Regions from separate parts of the Streptomyces sp. CG4 genome, predicted to be linked through region 4. Evidence: riboswitches for the same ligand, from Rfam matches in the RefSeq annotation. Region 4 holds a riboswitch; each other region holds the start of a gene.
The links. A riboswitch is a leader RNA that binds a small molecule or an ion and turns the genes downstream of it on or off. The one in region 4 is predicted to bind cyclic di-AMP.
Positions count from the first base shown of each region.

Region 1: another riboswitch for cyclic di-AMP. It lies ahead of AB5L52_RS37415 (C40 family peptidase); the one in region 4 lies ahead of AB5L52_RS23310 (M23 family metallopeptidase).
Region 2: another riboswitch for cyclic di-AMP. It lies ahead of AB5L52_RS26365 (transglycosylase family protein); the one in region 4 lies ahead of AB5L52_RS23310 (M23 family metallopeptidase).
Region 3: another riboswitch for cyclic di-AMP. It lies ahead of AB5L52_RS17505 (NlpC/P60 family protein); the one in region 4 lies ahead of AB5L52_RS23310 (M23 family metallopeptidase).

Region 1 covers NZ_CP163525.1:8,146,065-8,150,638, reverse strand. The annotation lists gene AB5L52_RS37425 (ATP-dependent Clp protease proteolytic subunit) at 40-675, shown strand; gene AB5L52_RS37420 (hypothetical protein) at 683-988, shown strand; cyclic di-AMP (ydaO/yuaA leader) riboswitch at 1,330-1,561, shown strand; gene AB5L52_RS37415 (C40 family peptidase) at 1,565-2,038, shown strand; gene AB5L52_RS37410 (LysE family translocator) at 2,046-2,663, opposite strand; gene AB5L52_RS37405 (LysR family transcriptional regulator) at 2,747-3,658, shown strand; gene AB5L52_RS37400 (ATP-binding protein) at 3,669-4,106, opposite strand; gene AB5L52_RS37395 (helix-turn-helix transcriptional regulator) at 4,321-4,574, shown strand, end outside.
Region 2 covers NZ_CP163525.1:5,773,950-5,778,523, forward strand. The annotation lists gene AB5L52_RS26360 (transglycosylase family protein) at 1-844, shown strand, start outside; cyclic di-AMP (ydaO/yuaA leader) riboswitch at 1,027-1,201, shown strand; gene AB5L52_RS26365 (transglycosylase family protein) at 1,204-1,893, shown strand; gene eno (phosphopyruvate hydratase) at 2,244-3,530, shown strand; gene AB5L52_RS26375 (septum formation initiator family protein) at 3,664-4,140, shown strand; gene AB5L52_RS26380 (DUF501 domain-containing protein) at 4,171-4,574, shown strand, end outside.
Region 3 covers NZ_CP163525.1:3,875,964-3,880,537, forward strand. The annotation lists gene pcrA (DNA helicase PcrA) at 1-1,826, opposite strand, end outside; cyclic di-AMP (ydaO/yuaA leader) riboswitch at 2,088-2,257, shown strand; gene AB5L52_RS17505 (NlpC/P60 family protein) at 2,265-3,464, shown strand; partial or broken gene AB5L52_RS17510 (hypothetical protein) at 3,882-4,459, shown strand; gene AB5L52_RS17515 (hypothetical protein) at 4,483-4,574, opposite strand, start outside.
Region 4 covers NZ_CP163525.1:5,140,635-5,145,208, reverse strand. The annotation lists gene AB5L52_RS23320 (PrsW family intramembrane metalloprotease) at 1-208, shown strand, start outside; gene AB5L52_RS23315 (aldo/keto reductase) at 280-1,224, opposite strand; gene AB5L52_RS23310 (M23 family metallopeptidase) at 1,295-2,305, opposite strand; cyclic di-AMP (ydaO/yuaA leader) riboswitch at 2,313-2,481, opposite strand; tRNA gene AB5L52_RS23305 (tRNA-Met) at 2,815-2,888, shown strand; gene AB5L52_RS23300 (dihydrofolate reductase family protein) at 2,967-4,100, opposite strand; gene AB5L52_RS23295 (MarR family transcriptional regulator) at 4,171-4,574, shown strand, end outside.

The sequences.
Region 1 (4,574 bases), 3.0 Mb from region 4:
CCGAGCCCACCGGGGCCGTGCGCCGAGAAGGGGTGTCCCATGTCCCGAGCTTTCGCCCGTCATGTCCTGCCCGAGTTCACCGAGCGCACCAGCGGCGGCGTGCGCACCCTCGACCCCTACGGCAAGCTCTTCGAGGACCGGATCGTCTTCCTCGGCACCGCGCTCGACGACGCGGCCGCGAACGACGTGATGGCCCAGCTCATGTACCTCGAACACGCGGCCCCGGAGCGGGACATCACGCTGTACGTCAACTCCCCGGGCGGCACGTTCAGCGCCCTGACGGCCGTCTACGACACGCTGCGCTACGTCAGCTGCGACGTGGCGACCTACTGCCTGGGCCAGGCCGCGTCCCACGCCGCGCTGCTGCTCGCGGCCGGCACCCCGGGCAAGCGGTTCGCCCTGCCCGGCGCACGCATGGTGATCGAGCAGCCCCGGCTCGCCGAGCCGGTGCAGGGCCAGCCCAGCGACCTGCTCATCCAGGCCGAGGAGCTGACCCGGGTGCGCGCGCTGATGGAGGAGATGCTCGTACGGCACACCGGGCGCACGGCGGAGCAGGTACACCGGGATCTGGAGCGGGACGTGATCCTGGACGCCCCCGCGGCGGTGGCCTACGGCCTGGTGGACGGCATCGTGCCCAGCCGGCGGAGCATGCCCGGCGCACCGGACGCGAAGTGAGCCGCCGATGCTGCCGGACCTGCCGCCGCTGCCCGCACTGACGCGTGCCGAGGGCGATCTGATCGACCGTTATCTGGAGGCGGCCGACCTGCTGGGCCGCGTCAATCCCGCGCACGGCGGGGACACCTACCACGGGCTGCGCGCGGCCCAGGCCCTGGTACGCAAGGCCGCAGAGCTGCGCGACGCCCTCGCGTTGATGCACCAGCGGGGCGAGACGGAGCTGCACCGGGACACGCTGGCACGGGCCTTGCGGGTCCTGGACGGTGAGCGTCGTACCGCGCGCGTCGCGCTCCCGCCCGACGGCGGCCACTGATCCGGACGCCCGACCGGCCGGACATGATCCGAATGTCGACACGGCTCGCGAGGAGCGGCCTCGAAACAACCCGAACGGGGCACCGCCGACCGGTGGATATCCAGGCCGCTTTTCAGGCTTTCAGACTTGCACACTGCGCGGGTCCCGGGCCCGGGACGAGTTGCTCCGCCCCAGGTCCGGGGCTACGACCGGGATCTGACGATGCCTTGAACAGCACGTTGTCCACCCGAACGAGTGAGTGGTGAGTAACGCCACAAATCCCCGATTCCGTTGGGATTTTCAGACAGCTGTAGGTGAAGATCCCTGTCTGACGACAAGCCCCCGCCACCGCGGCGGGGCGGTCCGGGCGGACGCCGAATCCTGCCGCCGCCCGGATGACCGGTCGACAGGAGTGGATCGGCAGGAGTGGAGGACCCGAGCAAGACGGGTCACCGGAACGGAAGTTCGTCTGTTCGTCGCGGACGGCCGGAGGTTCCGAGCAGCCCTTGGGGTGAAGCCGCGGCAACGCGGCCGGGCAACTTCGCCAGCCCGAATCCGACAGGTCATCCTTCACAGGCGGCTGACGAAGGGTTGCGCATGACTGCGCTCAATCGTGTCCCGTCGCTCATGGCCCGGGCCGGAACGGCCTCGGCACTCACCCTCGCCGCCGTCGGCGGCTCGATCACGGTCCCCGGTCTGGCTCCTGACGCCTCGGCCGCGACCCTCGCGTCGAAAGCACTCCAGGTCGCGGCCTCCAAGCAGGGGGCGCCGTACCAATGGGGGGCAACCGGGCCGCACAGGTTCGACTGCTCGGGCCTGACGCTCTACTCGTTCAAGAAGGCGGGCAAGAGCCTGCCGCGCACCGCCGCCGCACAGTACAACACGTCGCACCACATCTCAGCCGGCAGCCGGAGGGCCGGTGACCTGGTGTTCTTCCACTCGGGTTCCTACGTCTACCACGTCGGCATCTACGCCGGTCACGGGAAGATCTGGCATGCACCGAAGACCGGTGACGTGGTGCGGCTCCAGAAGATCTGGACCTCCAGCGTCTGGTACGGACGGATCAACTGACCCGACGTCAGGCCAGGAGCGGCTCCAGCAGCAGAGCCGCTCCCAGCACCGTCAGCGCCACCCCGGTGCCCGCCTGGAGCCCACGGGCGGCCCGGGGTCGGCGCAACCACCTGCCCAGCCGGTCCACCAGCAGCACGACCGCCTGGAACCACACCAGTGCCAGCGTGCAGACGATCAGCGCGAGCAGCAGTGTCCGGGGCAGCGCATGGCTTCCGGCGGGCACGAACTGCGGCAGCAGGCTGAGGAAGGTCAGCGACGCCTTCGGATTGAGGACGTTGGTGACAAAGCCCTGGCGCAGCGGGTGTGCCGCCCGGGCCGCCGTCTCCTCGGGTGCCTCGGCGGACCCGCGCAGCGACCACAGGGTGCGCACCCCCAGCTGCAGCACATAGGCGCCGCCCAGCAGCTGCATTGCCCGGAACAGCGCGGGGACGGCCACCAGTACGGCCGCGACGCCTGCCACCGCCAGGGTGGCGTGCACCAGGAGCCCGCCCGCGATGCCGAGCCCGCAGACCGCGCCGGCCCGGCGCGAGACCAGCGCGTTGCGTACGACCACGGTGAAGTCGGCGCCCGGCATGGCGACGAGTCCGGCGGCGATCCCGGTGAAGGCGATGAGCTGTGCGTCCATGCCGCCAGCGTGCCCCGGCGGAACCTTCAGCAGGTATTTCGGATTCTCTGAGTGAGCCTAAAGGAATGCTTTAGGCTGATGGGGTGTACGACCCCACTCGGCTGGCCGCGCTGGTCGCCGTGGCGGAGGCCGGCTCGATCACCCGGGCCGCCGACCGGCTCGGCTACACCCCGCCCGCCCTCTCCCAGCAGCTGGCCAAGCTGGAGCGGGAGGCGGGCACCGCGCTGCTGGTCCGCCATCACCGGGGAGCCCGGCTGACCGAGGCGGGCGAGGTGCTGGTGGCTCGGGCCCGGAGGGTGCTCGACGAACTGGAGCGGGCCCGGCACGAACTGGCGCGGCTCACCGGACTCACCGGCGGCACACTGCGGCTCGGCACCTTCCCGACCGCCGGGGTGCATCTGCTGCCGCCTGCGCTGAGCGCGTTCCGCCGGGCGCATCCGGAGGTCACCCTGTCGGTCGCGGACTACGACCCGCCGGCCGGGGTCACGGCGGTGGCGGCCGGCGAGGTGGACCTGGCGCTGACCCACACCTATCACCCGGCCGAGCCCGTGCCGGTGCCGTCGTCGGTGCGTCTGGAGCCGGTCCTGGTGGAGGAGCTGGTGCTGGTGACCGCACCGGGACACGCCCTGAGCAGTGCCTCGTCCCGGCTGCCGCTGGCGGAGCTGGCCGGGCAGCCGTTGATCAGCATGGCGCCGCACCATCCGGCCCGGCGCGAGGTCGAGGCCCTGCTCGCCGAGGCGGGCGCCACCCCGGCACTGCTGGTCCCGACGCCCGGGTACGCCGTGGTGTGCGCGCTCGTCAGCGCCGGCCTCGGCGTGGCCGTCGTACCGGAGATGGTGGCCCGCACGGCCGTCACACCGGTGGGGGTGCGCCCCCTGGAGCCGGGCCGTCTGCGCCGGACCATCTCGGTGGCCCACCGCGCGGACGAGACGACTCCGGCCGCGGACGCCTTCCGGGCGCTGCTGCGCGGAGCCTTCCGCCGAGCCGGGCGATGACGACCGGGGTCTACGGCACCGGCTCCACCGGAGACGTCCACGGGAGTTCGATGGAGATGGTCTTGCCGCCCTCGCGGGTGGGGCGGACGAGGAGTTTGCCGCCGCATTCGGCGGTGAGCCAGCGGATGATGACCATGCCGCGGCCGTTGTCCTGCTGGACGGCGGCAGGCAGTCTCTTCGGAAATCGCGGGTGACTGTCCGTGACGCCGATGCGCAGATGTTCGTCACGGTCCAGCGCGATGTCGACCGTGAAGGTGGGTGACTGCCCGAAGGTGTGCTGTACGGCGTTCGTGGCGAGTTCGGAGACGATGAGGCGGACGGTGTCGGCCACGTCGGTGTCCGACGGCAGGCCCCACTCCGCGAGCGTGCCCACGACGTACGAGCGGGCGGCGGAGACCGAGGCGGGATCGCTCGGCAGAGTGACGGATGCTTCCAGATGGTCTGCCATGGCGACGTCGTCCCTTTCCCACGGGACCGCAGTCCGACACGGAGCGGAAGGGTTCGAGTACGGTCCCGGACTGGTGCTTGCTCGTCAGCCTGCCATCACCGGGCCGGTCACGGGGAGCGATCCACCAAGATATGCATATATCTGTCGCCCGAAGCGGTGAACTCTACGACGCGAGACCGTATTTGGGCGGCCCGGAAGGAGTAAGGAGGAGCCCATGCAGAACGGGCCGGCGGTGCGGCGCCGCAAACTGGGCGCCGAATTGCGCACGCTGCGTACCGGTGCGGGGCTCACGAGCGGTGAGGCGGCCCGGCTGGTCGGCTGGCACCAGTCGAAGGTGAGCCGGATCGAAACCGGTGCCAGCGGCGCGAAACCGGCCGATGTGCGGTTACTCCTGGACGCCTACGGGGTCCACGCCGGGCAGCTGCGCGAGCTGCTGCTGATGCTGGCGGGCTCCGAGGAGGCGGCGGG
Region 2 (4,574 bases), 630 kb from region 4:
CGACCAGGGCACCACGCCATGGGCCATGTGTGCGCTGACCGCCGGTCTGACCTCCCACTCCGGTTCGGTCGACGTGGACCCCGGCGTCAGCGGCTCCGGTGGGTCGGGTGGCGCGAGTGACGGGTCCGGCTCCGCCGGCGGCTCCGGCCCGTCCGGTCTGGCGGACTCGTCCTCGCCCGGGTCGAGTTCCGGTTCCAGTTCCGGCTCCGGCACCGGCTCCACGTCCGGCACCGGCTCCGAGTCGGGCGCAGGCTCGGGCTCGGGCTCCGGATCCGGTTCGGATTCCCCCGGTTCGGATGCCTCCGGCTCCTCCTCGTCCGGCGCGAGCGCCACGCCGGCCCCCGGCTCGACCCCGGGCAAGGACGCCACCGGGACCCCGGAGGCGACCGACGGCTCCACAGGTGCGAGCACCCCCAAGTCCGACAAGGATGACAAGGCTCACAAGTCCGACTCGAACGGCGACGGGAGCCGGCAAGGGAGCGAGGGCTCGCCCACGGCGACGCCCGGCGCGGACGAGTCGGACAATTCCCGGCAGTCCGACGGCTCTTGGAGCCTGATTGACACCGGCGCGCTCAGCAGCGGTGGACGTCACCGTGGCGGGAGTGCGGACGAAAGCGCGGCAAACGGTCAGAACGACGCACAGTCCGGCCGTCACGCCGGGCGCGAACGGGACACGTACACCGTCCGCGAGGGCGACTCCCTCGCCTCGATCGCCGACTCCCTTGGCGTCGACGGCGGATGGCACGCGCTCTATGACGGCAACAAGAACGTCATCGGGGCCGACCCGAACCACATCACCGCCGGTCAGACCCTGAAAGTCGGGGGCGAAAAGGACGCCGAATAACGGCAGTTGGCGCCCCACTTCGCGCTTAATGTCCGGTTTGGCGAAAGTGTGGGATGAGTCTCAGAAGCCCTGATCGTCTTTGAAATTCCGCCGATCACCTGTCTACGGTCAGGACCGCTCGTCACCACGAGCCCCGGCATCCGCAACGCCGAGTCCTGCCAGCGGTTGCCCGGGAACAGTCGTCGCGTCATGCGCCGTAGGCAGGAGCGGGGGACCCAAGGTAGGCGCCGGAACCGGCAGTTGATGCCGGAACCGGCTTGGGGTGAAGCCGCAGGCCCGCGACAGCGGGCGTGCGGCCGGGCAACTCAACCGGCCCGAACCCGACAGCTCACCTCGCAGGCGTCGGTGAGGGGATCTCCATGCTGTTCTCCGGCAAGGGCAAGCACCGTCGTCCGTCCAAGGCTGTCCGCGTCGTCGCGCTCGCCGGTGTCACCGGTGCCGCCGTCGCCGCGCCGCTGATGGCGGCCGGCAACGCTTCTGCCGCCACCGCCTCCGAGTGGGACACCGTCGCCCAGTGCGAGTCCGGCGGCAACTGGTCCATCAACACCGGCAACGGCTTCTACGGTGGCCTGCAGTTCTCCGCCTCCACCTGGGCCGCGTACGGCGGCACCGCCTACGCCTCGACCGCCAACCAGGCCACCAAGGCGCAGCAGATCGCCGTCGCCGAGAAGGTCCTCGGTGCGCAGGGCAAGGGCGCCTGGCCGGTCTGCGGCACGGGCCTGTCGAGCGCCGCCTACAACGGCTCCGCCCCGAGCACCACCTCGTCGAGCCAGGGCACCGGCACCACCACCCGCTCCACCGACCAGCAGGCCGCCACCCGCTCCACCGAGCGCACGGCCCCGGCGAAGAGCAAGACCGTCACCACCCCGACCGGCAAGAAGGTCAAGAAGGGCGACGGCGAGTACAAGGTCGTCACGGGTGACACCCTCAGCTCCATCGCCGAGAAGCACCACGTGGCCGGCGGCTGGCAGAAGCTGTTCCAGCTGAACAAGGACATCGTCGAGGACGCCAACCTCATCTACCCGGGCCAGCAGCTGCACCTGAAGTGACACATCCGGCTCCGGCCGGATCCGCAGCGCCCTCACATCCCCACCCCCCCACACTGAGGCTCCCGTGAGGGTCCCCCCGTCCCCACGGGCCCCCCGCCCCGGCGCGTGTTCCCCCGTACGCGCCGGGGCGGGGTCTTTTGTGTCTCGCCCCGTTTCCCCACTCTTCAGCCCGGCATCACCGGAGCCCCCATTTGTTCCGTCGGTGAACAATGGGTACCGTCTGCATGTCCCTCACCATCCACGGGTCGGTCGGTCGGTGGCCGATCCCCCGGAGACGGTTAGGCTCTAGTCGCAAGGCACAGCCGTAAGGCACACCACCTCGCACTTCCAGCGTCACATCCAAGAAGGAGATGCTCGTGCCGTCCATCGACGTCGTCGTAGCCCGGGAAATCCTGGACTCCCGAGGCAACCCCACGGTCGAGGTCGAGGTCGGCCTCGACGACGGCAGCACGGGTCGTGCCGCCGTCCCGTCCGGCGCCTCGACCGGTGCCTTCGAGGCCATCGAGCTGCGCGACGGTGACTCCAACCGTTACCAGGGCAAGGGCGTCGAGAAGGCCGTCCTCGCCGTCATCGAGCAGATCGGCCCGGAGCTGGTCGGCTACGACGCCACCGAGCAGCGCCTGATCGACCAGGCCATGTTCGACCTGGACGCCACCGACAACAAGGGCTCGCTCGGCGCCAACGCCATCCTCGGCGTCTCCCTCGCCGTCGCCCACGCCGCCTCCGAAGCCTCGGACCTCCCGCTCTTCCGCTACCTGGGCGGCCCGAACGCGCACCTGCTGCCGGTGCCGATGATGAACATCCTGAACGGCGGCTCGCACGCGGACTCCAACGTGGACATCCAGGAGTTCATGATCGCCCCGATCGGCGCGGAGTCCTTCTCCGAGGCCCTGCGCTGGGGCGCCGAGGTCTACCACACGCTGAAGAAGGTCCTGAAGAACAAGGGCCTGTCCACCGGCCTCGGCGACGAGGGCGGCTTCGCCCCGAACCTGGAGTCCAACCGCGCCGCCCTCGACCTCATCATCGAGGCCATCAAGCAGGCCGGATACGTACCCGGCGAGCAGATCGCGCTCGCGCTCGACGTCGCCGCGTCCGAGTTCTACAAGGACGGCAAGTACGAGTTCGAGGGCAAGTCCCGCTCGGCCGCCGAGATGACCGAGTACTACGAGGAGCTCGTCGCCGCGTACCCGCTGGTCTCCATCGAGGACCCGCTGTTCGAGGACGACTGGGCCGGCTGGAAGGTCATCACCGACAAGCTCGGCGACAAGGTCCAGCTCGTCGGCGACGACCTGTTCGTCACCAACCCGGAGCGCCTGGCCCGCGGCATCGAGGAGGGCACCGCCAACGCCCTGCTGGTCAAGGTCAACCAGATCGGCTCGCTGACCGAGACCCTGGACGCCGTCGAGCTGGCCCAGCGCAACGGCTACAAGTGCATGATGTCCCACCGCTCCGGCGAGACCGAGGACGTCACCATCGCCGACCTGGCCGTCGCCACCAACTGCGGCCAGATCAAGACCGGCGCCCCGGCCCGCTCCGAGCGCGTCGCCAAGTACAACCAGCTGCTGCGCATCGAGGAGATCCTCGACGACGCCGCGGTGTACGCAGGCCGCAGCGCCTTCCCGCGCTTCAAAGGCTGAGCCCGTAGAGGGTAAGGCTTAGCCAGTCGTACGTACGTCCCCGTACCCGGTCCCGTACCGTGTGCGGGGACGTACGCGCGTGTGCCGTACACGGGACGATGTGTGCAGCGCACAGGACAAGGGGAGGCGGGACATGGCCGTGAAGGACCGGGACCGGTTCTCCACCGCGACCAGGCTGCGGCTGCTCGGCGAGCAGACGGCGGCCCGGGTCTACCGCTCGCAGAGCAAGCGGCAGGACCGCCGCTCCCGGCTCACCGGCCGGGCGGCGCTGCTCGCGCTCGTGCTGTGCTCGATGATCGTCGCGCTCGCCTATCCGATGCGGCAGTACGTCACCCAGCGCGCGCAGATCTCCGACCTCCAGCGGCAGCAGGAGCAGGCCCGCAAGCGGGTCGAGCAGCTGCGCGACCTCAAGGCGCGCTGGCAGGACGACTCCTACGCCGAGCAGCAGATCCGGCTCCGGCTGCACTATGTGATGCCCGGGGAGACCGGGTTCATCGTCGTCGACCCGGGCACGGCCAGGCAGTCCCGCTACGACCTCAAGGCCGCCCACCGGCCCTGGTACGCGAACATCTGGGACGGGGTCGACAAGTCCGACGCCTCCGACCAGTAGCAATCGATAGAAAGCCAACCTGAAGCAGTCATGCAAACGCCCCCGCCGCCCACCCCGCGCACCGAGCCCACCGATGCGGACGTCGAGGCCTTCAAGCAGCAGCTCGGCCGTCCGCCCCGCGGCCTGCGGGCCATCGCGCACCGCTGCCCCTGCGGCCAGCCGGACGTCGTGGAGACCGCGCCGCGGCTGCCCGACGGCACCCCCTTCCCGACGCTGTACTACCTCACCTGCCCGAAGGCGTCCTCCGCGATCGGCACGCTGGAGGCGAACGGCGTGATGAAGGAGATGACCGAGCGGCTGCAGACGGATCCTGAGCTGGCCGCCGCGTATCGCTCCGCGCATGAGGACTACATCCGGCGGCGGGACGAGATCGAGGAGCTGACGGGGTTTCCGAGCGCCGGGGGTATGCCGGACCGGGTGAAGTGCCTGCATGT
Region 3 (4,574 bases), 1.3 Mb from region 4:
TCGCCGCGCTCCTGCTCGAACTCCAGGGCCACGGCGGCGAGTTCCTGGAGGTTCTCGATGCGGGTCTCGTCCTGCGGGTCGGTGGAGGCCTGCAACTCGGCCAGATAGCCGGTGCGTTCGAGTATGGCCTCGAGGACGGTCGTCGGTCCGGCGCCGGACTCGACGATCGTACGGAGGTCCTCCATCAGCGTGTTGAACCGCTTGACCGCGTTGGTGGAGCGCGCCGCCATGCCGTACGCCTCGTCCACGCGCTTGAGCGCCTGCGGGAAGCTGATCTTCTCGCGCTGGGAGAGGGCGTCGATCATCGCCTCGGCGCGCTCGCCGATGCCCCGCTTGGGCACGTTGAGGATGCGGCGCAGCGGCACCGAGTCCTCGGGGTTGGCGAGGACGCGCAGGTAGGCGAGGACGTCGCGGACCTCCTTGCGCTCGTAGAAGCGGACACCGCCGACGACCTTGTAGGGCAGGCCGACGCGGATGAAGATCTCTTCGAAGACACGGGACTGGGCGTTGGTGCGGTAGAAGACCGCGACATCGCCGGCCTTGGCCTCGCCCGCGTCGACCAGGCGGTCTATCTCGTCGGCGACGAACTGGGCCTCGTCGTGCTCGGTGTCGGCGACGTATCCGGTGATCCGCGCGCCCTGGCCGGCGTTGGTCCACAGGTTCTTCGGGCGGCGGGACTCGTTGCGCTCGATGACCGCGTTGGCGGCGGACAGGATGGTCTGCGTGGAGCGGTAGTTCTGCTCCAGCAGGATCGTCGTCGCGTCCGGGTAGTCCTCCTCGAACTGGAGGATGTTGCGGATCGTCGCGCCTCGGAAGGCGTAGATCGACTGGTCCGCGTCGCCCACGACGCACAGTTCGGCGGGCGGGATGTCGTACTCGCCAGGCGGTACGTCCACGTCCTCGGCGGCCCGCTCGCCGGTGCCGACCAGCTCGCGGACCAGGGCGTACTGGGCGTGGTTGGTGTCCTGGTACTCGTCGACCAGGACGTGCCGGAAGCGGCGGCGGTAGTGCTCGGCGACGTCCGGGAAGGCGCGCAGCAGGTTCACCGTCGTCATGATCAGGTCGTCGAAGTCGAGTGCGTTGGCCTCGCGCAGCCGCGACTGGTAGAGCGCGTAGGCCTGGGCGAGGGTCTTCTCGAAGCCGTCGGCGGCCTGGGCGGCGAAGTCCTCCTCGTCGATCAGCTCGTTCTTCAGGTTGCTGATCTTCGCGCTGAACGACTTCGGCGGGAAGCGCTTGGGGTCGAGGTCCAGATCGCGGCAGACCAGGGCCATCAGCCGCTTGCTGTCGGCGGCGTCGTAGATCGAGAACGACGAGGTGAAGCCGAGCTTCTTGCTCTCCCGGCGCAGGATGCGCACGCACGCGCTGTGGAAGGTCATCACCCACATCGCGTTCGCGCGCGGGCCGACGAGGTGCTCGACGCGCTCCTTCATCTCGCCCGCGGCCTTGTTGGTGAAGGTGATCGCGAGGATCTGGCCCGGGTGCACATTCCGCTCGGCGAGCAGGTGGGCGATGCGGTGGGTGAGCACACGGGTCTTGCCGGAGCCGGCGCCGGCGACGATGAGCAGCGGGGAACCGGCGTGCACGACCGCGGCGCGCTGGTTGTCGTTCAGCCCCGCCAGGAGGGCCGCCGGGTCGATCGCGGGGCGGGGGGCGCCGTCGCGGTAGTAGGCGTCCCGGTCCGGCGGCACGTCGAACTTCCCGCCGAACAGATCGTCCGGAAGCGACTCCGGAGCGTGATCGTCCTCGGGCGGCGGCGGGGTCTCCTCCTCGCGCCCGCGAGGGGTCTGGAGGTCCGCCAGGAAGCTGTCGTCAAAGAGGCTGCTCATCGCTCTCCGAGTCTAGGGCGCCCCACCGACAACCGTTCGCCGTCCCCGGAACATGGCCGGTTCGAGCGAGAGCCGGTCTTCACCGCCGAGGGACCCATCACCCACTCACGCTGCGGAACCGTCCGATGACACAGCCGTGAAACCGCCCTCAGGTCACGAAAATGTATCGGACATATCGCGCACCAACCTTCACAGGAGTCACACGAGTTGGCTAGCGTGCGGTCGGGCCGTACGACCCCTACCGGCGAACCCCGCCGGGCCGCGCGGCCTCCGCCGAGTCCGGCGTGCCCGCGTGGCGCCCGGAGCCGGGGACCCACCGATCCCGGGGTGAATCGGCCGACTCCCGCCCGGGACGACGCCGTAGGGCAACCCTTCCGAACCGCCGCCCGAACCCGACAGCTAACCCGGTAGGCGGTCCATTGGAAGGAGTCGCCTCCCTTGGCGTCGCATCGCAAGCCGCGCCCCGGCGGGACCATCGGCGCGGGCTTCCGCACCCCCGCTCTCGCCACCGCCGCCCTCACCTCCATGGCCGTGCTCTCGCAGAGCGCCGAGGCCGCCCCGGGAACCGATCACGCCAAGCCGAGCCTGGAGGAGGTCGAGAAGAAGGTCGATGACCTCTACCGCCAGGCCGAGTCGGCGACCGAAAAGTACGACGCGGCCAAGGAACGCACCGGCAAACAGCGGGGACGCGTCGACTCGCTCCGCAACGACGTCGCCCGGCGCACCGAGCGCCTCAACAAGGCCCGCGAGGAGCTGGGCTCCTTCGCCGCGGCCCAGTACCGCTCCGGCGTGGCCGCTCCTCCCACGGCCACGTTCCTGCTCGCGAACAACCCGCAGGACTACTTCGACCAGAGCCAGTTGATGAACCGGCTGACCACGCGGGAGAAGAGCGCGGTCGACGCCTACATCGGCGAGCAGGCCTCGACCATGAAGATGCGGCGGGAGGCCGCGCAGAGCCTGCAGACCCTCACGGACTCGCAGCACGACCTGCAGACCGCCAAGACCACCGTCCAGAAGAAACTCGCCTCCGCGCGCGAGCTGCTGTCGCAGCTGACGGCCCAGGAGAAGGCGCGGCTGGCCGAGATCGAGCGGCAGAAGCAGGAGGAGGCGGCGCGCAAGGCGGCCGAGCTGGCGAAGCAGCAGGCCGATCAGCAGGCCGGCTCGTCGTCGTCCTCGTCCACGGGATCCGGCTCCAGTTCTGGTTCTGGGTCCGGTTCCGGTTCTGGGTCCGGTTCGACGGGTTCCGGCTCCGGCGGCTCCTCGACGTCCGGCTCGTACGACACGAAGGCGGAGAAGGCGATCGCCTTCGCCCGTTCGCAGATAGGCAAGCCGTATGTGTGGGGCGCCACCGGGCCGGGCTCCTACGACTGCTCGGGCCTGACCCAGGCCGCCTGGAGAGCCGCCGGCGTCTCGCTTCCGCGCACCACGTACGACCAGGTCAACGCGGGCACCACGGTCTCCCTGGCGAATGCGCGGCCGGGTGACCTGGTCTTCTTCTACGACGACATCAGCCACGTCGGCGTCTACATAGGCAACGGCATGATGATCCACGCCCCGAAGCCGGGCGCGTACGTCCGCGAGGAGTCGATCTACTACGGCGGCGAATCGATCATCCACAGCGTGGTCCGACCGGGCTGATCGCCGCCGGGCCGGGGTACGCCCCGGCCTTCCGCGCTCCACGCGCGCGTGCCGCGTCTTTTGAACGCCCACGCGCGCGTGCCGGCGTCTTTGCCGCCCACGCGTGGGCAGCGGGTTCTTGCGCCCCATGCGCGTGTGGGGGCGTCGTGCTCCCCACGCGCGCCTGGCCCCCTTTTGCCACCCACCGCGCCTTGCGGTCTTTTGCTCCCGTCGTGCCTGGCGGCGTTCTTGCGGCTCACGCGCGCGTACCGACGTTTTCGCTGTCCACGTTTTCGCTGTCCACGTTTTCGCTGTCCACGCACGCGTGCCCTTCCCGGGCAGGGATCGCGTGGCTTCCGGCATCGGGCGCATGCCCGGCATCTCGGGTCTGCGTGCGGGGGTGGGTGGACCGGCTTCCCGCGGCCGGGGCCGCCGTGAGCAGTGTTCCTGTGTTGTGTGACCACACAGGGGCTGGCCGTGCTGGCGGCCACGCTGGCCGCGGCCGAGCGCACGGTGTGGCTCGCGCACACGGCGCTGGTGCTGTGCCGGCTGGGCCTGGTGCTCTACGGCTTCGCGCTGGCGCACTTCGACGTGCGGCAGGTGCTGGAGGGGACGGGCGACCACTGGATACCGGGCGGGGCGCTCGCCATCTCGGCGCTGACCGGGGGGCGAGACTGCTCATCGCCGGGGACGATGCGGGCCTGTATCTGTGGGACGACGACGATCGCGGTGTGCTGCGCGCCGTGACGGTCCTGCTGCTCGTGCTGGATCTGGCCTGGTGTCCGGTACTGCCGGCCGCCGAGGCGGCGCGGCCCCGGCTCGGCCACGACGAGCGGCGGTGGTCGACGGTGTTCCCGATGGGAATGACGGCGGCGGCACTGTCGGTCGCGACCGCCGTCGGTGTCCCGTGGCTCAGCCGGCCGGGACAGGTGCTGTTGTGGGCGGCCGTGGTGGTGTGGCTCGTGCTCGCCGCCGATGCGGTGCGCGCGGCCCGCGCCGGCGGCGGGGTCGGATGACCGTCAGGTCCACAGCACGGCCGTCAGGTCCACAGCACGGCGATGAAGATGTTCGCCATGGTCAGCAGGCCGACCGCGCCGAACGCGCCCTTTTCGATCTTCTCCTCGTCGCGCT
Region 4 (4,574 bases):
GAAGGCCGGGGCCGACTTCGTCGTACGGGAGCGGGAGCTGCTGGACGAGCTGTGGAAGCGGCGGGACACGGCCCGGACCGCATTGGAGTATGCGGCCCGGGCGGCCGCGCCGGCCTGGCCGGTGCACGCGGCACCAGTGGCGACGGCGTGGCCGGGGTACGGATATCCGGCGGCGCCCTACTCCGTGTACAACCCGTACCGGTCGTAGCCCTCCGGGTCGCCGATAGTCCGGCACCGCCGGAACACGCCGTCGCGGCGGAAAGGTGACCTACGGGTGCCTTACGCCGACGCCTCCGTCAGGCTCGCCGCCTCCTCGTCCGTCAGCTTCAGGTCCGCCGCCGCCAGCAGAGCCGGGAGCTGGTCGACGGTGCGGGCCGAGGCGATCGGGGCGGTGATGGTCGGCTGGGCGGCCAGCCAGGCGAGGGCGACCGTGGCGACGGGGGCGTCGTGCGCGGCGGCGATCTCGTCCAGGGCCGCGAGGACCTTGTGGCCGCGCTCGGAGTCCGCGTACTGCTGGGCCCGGTTCGCGCGGGCGCTGTCGACCGTCGCGCCGGGGCGGTACTTGCCGGTCAGGAAGCCCGCGGCGAGCGAGAAGTAGGGCACCGCGGACAGGCCCTCCTTGGCGGCCAGGTCCTGCAGCGGGCCCTCGTAGGTGTCGCGGGAGACCAGGTTGTAGTGCGGCTGGAGGGCGACATAGCGGGCCAGGCCCTCGCGGTCGGAGAAGTCGAGGGAGGCCTTGAGGCGCTCGGGGCTGATGTTGGAGGCGGCGATGTGCCGGACCTTGCCGGCCTTCACCAGCTCGTCGAGGGCGCCGATGATCTCCTCGACCGGCACCTCGGGCTGGTCGAAGTGGGTGTAGTAGAGGTCGATGTAGTCGGTGTCCAGACGGCGCAGGGAGGCGTCGGCGGCGGCCTTGATGTTGGCGGCGGACAGGCCCTGGTACTCGGGGTGCTGGCTGACCTTGGTGGCGATGACGACGCGGTCCCGGTTGCCGCGCGCCTTGACCCACTTGCCGATGATCGTCTCCGACTCGCCGCCCTTGTTGCCCTCGATCCAGGCGGTGTAGGAGTCGGCGGTGTCGACGAAGTTGCCGCCCGCCGCCGCGTAGGCGTCGAGGACGGCGAAGGAGGTCTCCTCGTCGGCGGTCCAGCCGAAGACGTTGCCGCCGAGGCAGAGCGGGAAGACCTCGAGGTCGGAAGAGCCGAGTGTGCGCAAAGACGTCATGTTCCACATCAACGCCGACGGTGGATGATCTCATTCCGCCGCCGGCGTCGCGTTCACACGCATGCCATGGTCAGGGGTTGAGGCCCTTGTCGCGCAGCCACGGCGCCGGGTCGATGGCGGACGCCTGGCCGTTCGGGTGGACCTCCAGGTGGAGGTGCGGGCCGGTGACGTTGCCGGTGGCGCCGATGCGGCCGATGACATCGCCGGTGGAGACCTTCTGGCCGACCGAGACGTTGATCGAGGACTGGTGGCAGAACCACAGCTCGGTGCCGTCGTCCAGGGTCAGGATGGTGCGGTAGCCGTAGGCGCCGGCCCAGCCGGCCTCGGTGATCGTGCCGCTGTGGACGGCCTTGATGAGGGTGCCGGTGGGGGCGGCGAAGTCGAGACCGGTGTGGTAGCCGGAGGACCACATCGCGCCGGGCTGACCGAAGGTGCCGGTGATCGTGTACGAGACGACGGGCAGCTGGTACTGCTTGGCCAGCTCCGCCAGCCGCTTGGCCTCGGCCGCCTGCTCGGCGTCGGCCTCCGCCTTCTGCTTGGCGGCGGCAGCCTTGGCCGCGGCCTCCTTCTCCGCCTTGGCCGCCGCGTCGGCGGTCTGCTTCTCGGCGGCGGCGGTGGCCTTGCTGTCGGCCTTGCTCTGCTGATGCTCGGCCTGGGCCATGATCCGGTTGCGCAGGGCCTCGCCGGCATCGCCGCTGTCACCGCTGTCGGTGGTCACGCCGACCTTGCTGAGCCCGGTGGCGGTGGCCTGGTGCTGGTGGGCGGAGTCCTCGCCGAAGAAGTGGGTCACCGAGTCGGGCAGGGATATGGAGACCGGCGGCTTGCCGGTGTTGGCGCTGGCCATGCCGCCCGCGCCGACGGCGGCCATCACACCGACGCCGAGGACGGTGGAGCTGCGCGCGAATCCGCCGCGCTGCTTGGCGACGCGGTGCCGGCCGCGGACGGGGTTGAGGGATTCCTCGGTGGGGTTCCACTCCTCCCAGGGGCCCTCCTCCGCACGGTAGGCGCCGTAGCCGAAGGTATCCGGCTCGGCTTGCGCGGGCTCGAACGGGGCTTCTGGGGCGGGCCGGTTGGACGCCACTCGGGCGTGCTCCTTTCCTTCCTCCGCCTACCGGGTTAGCTGACGGGTTCGGAGCAGGAAGGTCTCCTACGCGCGTATACCGGGCGTGGACTCGACGAGTTCACGTCAGTATGCGCGTGATTCACCCCAAGGTGGTGGTTCCCCGGTTCCCTTACGGGATTCGGCGCGTGCGCACGGAGCCGCCTCTTGTGACGGCTGGGACGACCGCGCTGCGTTATCGAACGTTAATAGACCTCAGAGTCACTTTCCAAGCCGTTCGGCTTGATCATTAACGCTTTCCAGTGGGGACTTACCGGTCACGACCGCTGCAAATCGGGCGAGTTGGTCGCCGTTCAGGAGTATCCGGGTTTTTGATGGTGTCTCAGATGTTATGCGGAGGGCGGTCGTCCGGTCACCGTGGGTGAAGACGATCAGGGCCCGACCGCGGGGCGGCCGGGGCGAGGAGGACATGCCGCGGTTAACCGGTGTGCAAGCTGTCCTGCGCATGGCGTACACTGGAGTCACAACGACGCGGGGTGGAGCAGCTCGGTAGCTCGCTGGGCTCATAACCCAGAGGTCGCAGGTTCAAATCCTGTCCCCGCTACTGAAGGCCCAGGGCCCGGAAACCAATGGTTTCCGGGCCCTGGGTGTTTTCACCGGCCCTGAGCATCCTCCGGGCGCGTCACTCCACCAGATGCCTGTTCGGCGCCTTGGCCTGCTCCTCGCACTCCGGCAGTACGACCACCTCGGCGCCCCCCTTCACCAGCACCCCGGTCCCGTCGGCCGCGTCCACGAACGTGTCCGGCTCCTGCCACGCCGTGACCACCCGCCGTACCCCCGCCCGGAGGATCAGCTCGGAGCACGGCGCGGGGCGGGAGGCGCGCCGGGCGCACGGCTCCAGGCTGCTGTAGACGGTGGCGGTGGCCAGCCGCGGGTCCGCCGGGTCGAGCTTGGCCAGCGCCGCCTCCTCGGCGTGGACCACGGGGTCGGCCCCCTCGCGCGAGTGGCCACGGGCCAGCTCCGTACCGTCGGCGGCGACCACCACCGCACCCACGCTGAACGCCGTGGGCGAGGGCGGGCACAGCGCGGCGAGTTCGCAGGCGGTGCGCAGCCAGTGGCGGTCGGCGGCGGTGGGGAGCGGCCCGGTGCCGGGGGCCGTGGGCTCGTAGCGCATGAGGACCACGTCCTCGATCCGGCGGGTCTCGGTCAGCCGCAGCCGGCCGGACTGGTAGCCGCCCGGGCCGAACAGGCGGGGCGCGGCCGGGTCGCCGACGAACAGCGGGGCGAGGACCAGCTGCAGCTCGTCGGCGAGGCCCTGCCGCAGCAGCTGGGTGTGGACCGTGCCGCCGCCCTCGACCATCAGCCGCCGTACGCCGCGCACGTCGTGCAGGTGGGACAGCACGGCGCGCCAGTCGAGCTCGGGGCCGAGCGGGACGACGTCGGCGGTGCCGCCGAGGCGGCGGGTGGCTTGCTCGGCACCCTGGTCGGTCGTGTAGACGAGCTTGTCGCCGCCGGTGTGCCAGAACTTTGCGTCGGGGTCGAGGGCACCGGTGGCGGTGACGGTCACCTTCAGCGGATACTCCGACCGGCCCTCCCGGAGGCGGGCCGCGCGGCGCTCGGCGGAGTTGACCAGCAGCCGCGGGTTGTCGGCGCGGATGGTGCCGGCGCCGATGAGGATGGCGTCGACCGAGGCCCGTACCGCGTCGACCCGGTCGAAGTCGGCCGGACTGGACAGCAGCAGCCGCTCGGGGCCGGTGTCGTCCAGGTAGCCGTCGAGGGAGACGGCGGCGGACAGCAGCACGTACGGGTACGGCATCGGCGTGCTCTCCCTGGGAAGTGGCGAAGTCGGCCTTGGTTCAAGTTTGAAACAAACCTACACTGGCGGCATGACGACCCGCTGGCTCACCCCCGAGGAGCAGCGCGCCTGGCGCGCGTATCTCGCCGCGACGCACCTCCTGGAGGACGCGATCGACCGACAGCTCCAGCAGGACGCCGGCATGCCGCACCTGTTCTACTCCGTGCTGGCCAATCTGTCCGACGCGCCCGACCGGCGGCTGCGCATGACCGACCTCGCCGAGACACTGAAGATCACGCGCAGCCGGCTGACCTATGCGGTGACCCGTCTCGAACGGGACGGGCTGGTGCGCCGGGAGAACTGCCGCTGGGACAAGCGCAGCAGCATCGCCGTGCTGACGGACGAGGGGATGGCCGTGCTGGAGCATACGGCGCCCGGACACGTCGCGACCGTGCGCGCCACCCTGTTCGACCGGCTCACGCCGGAGCAGGTGGG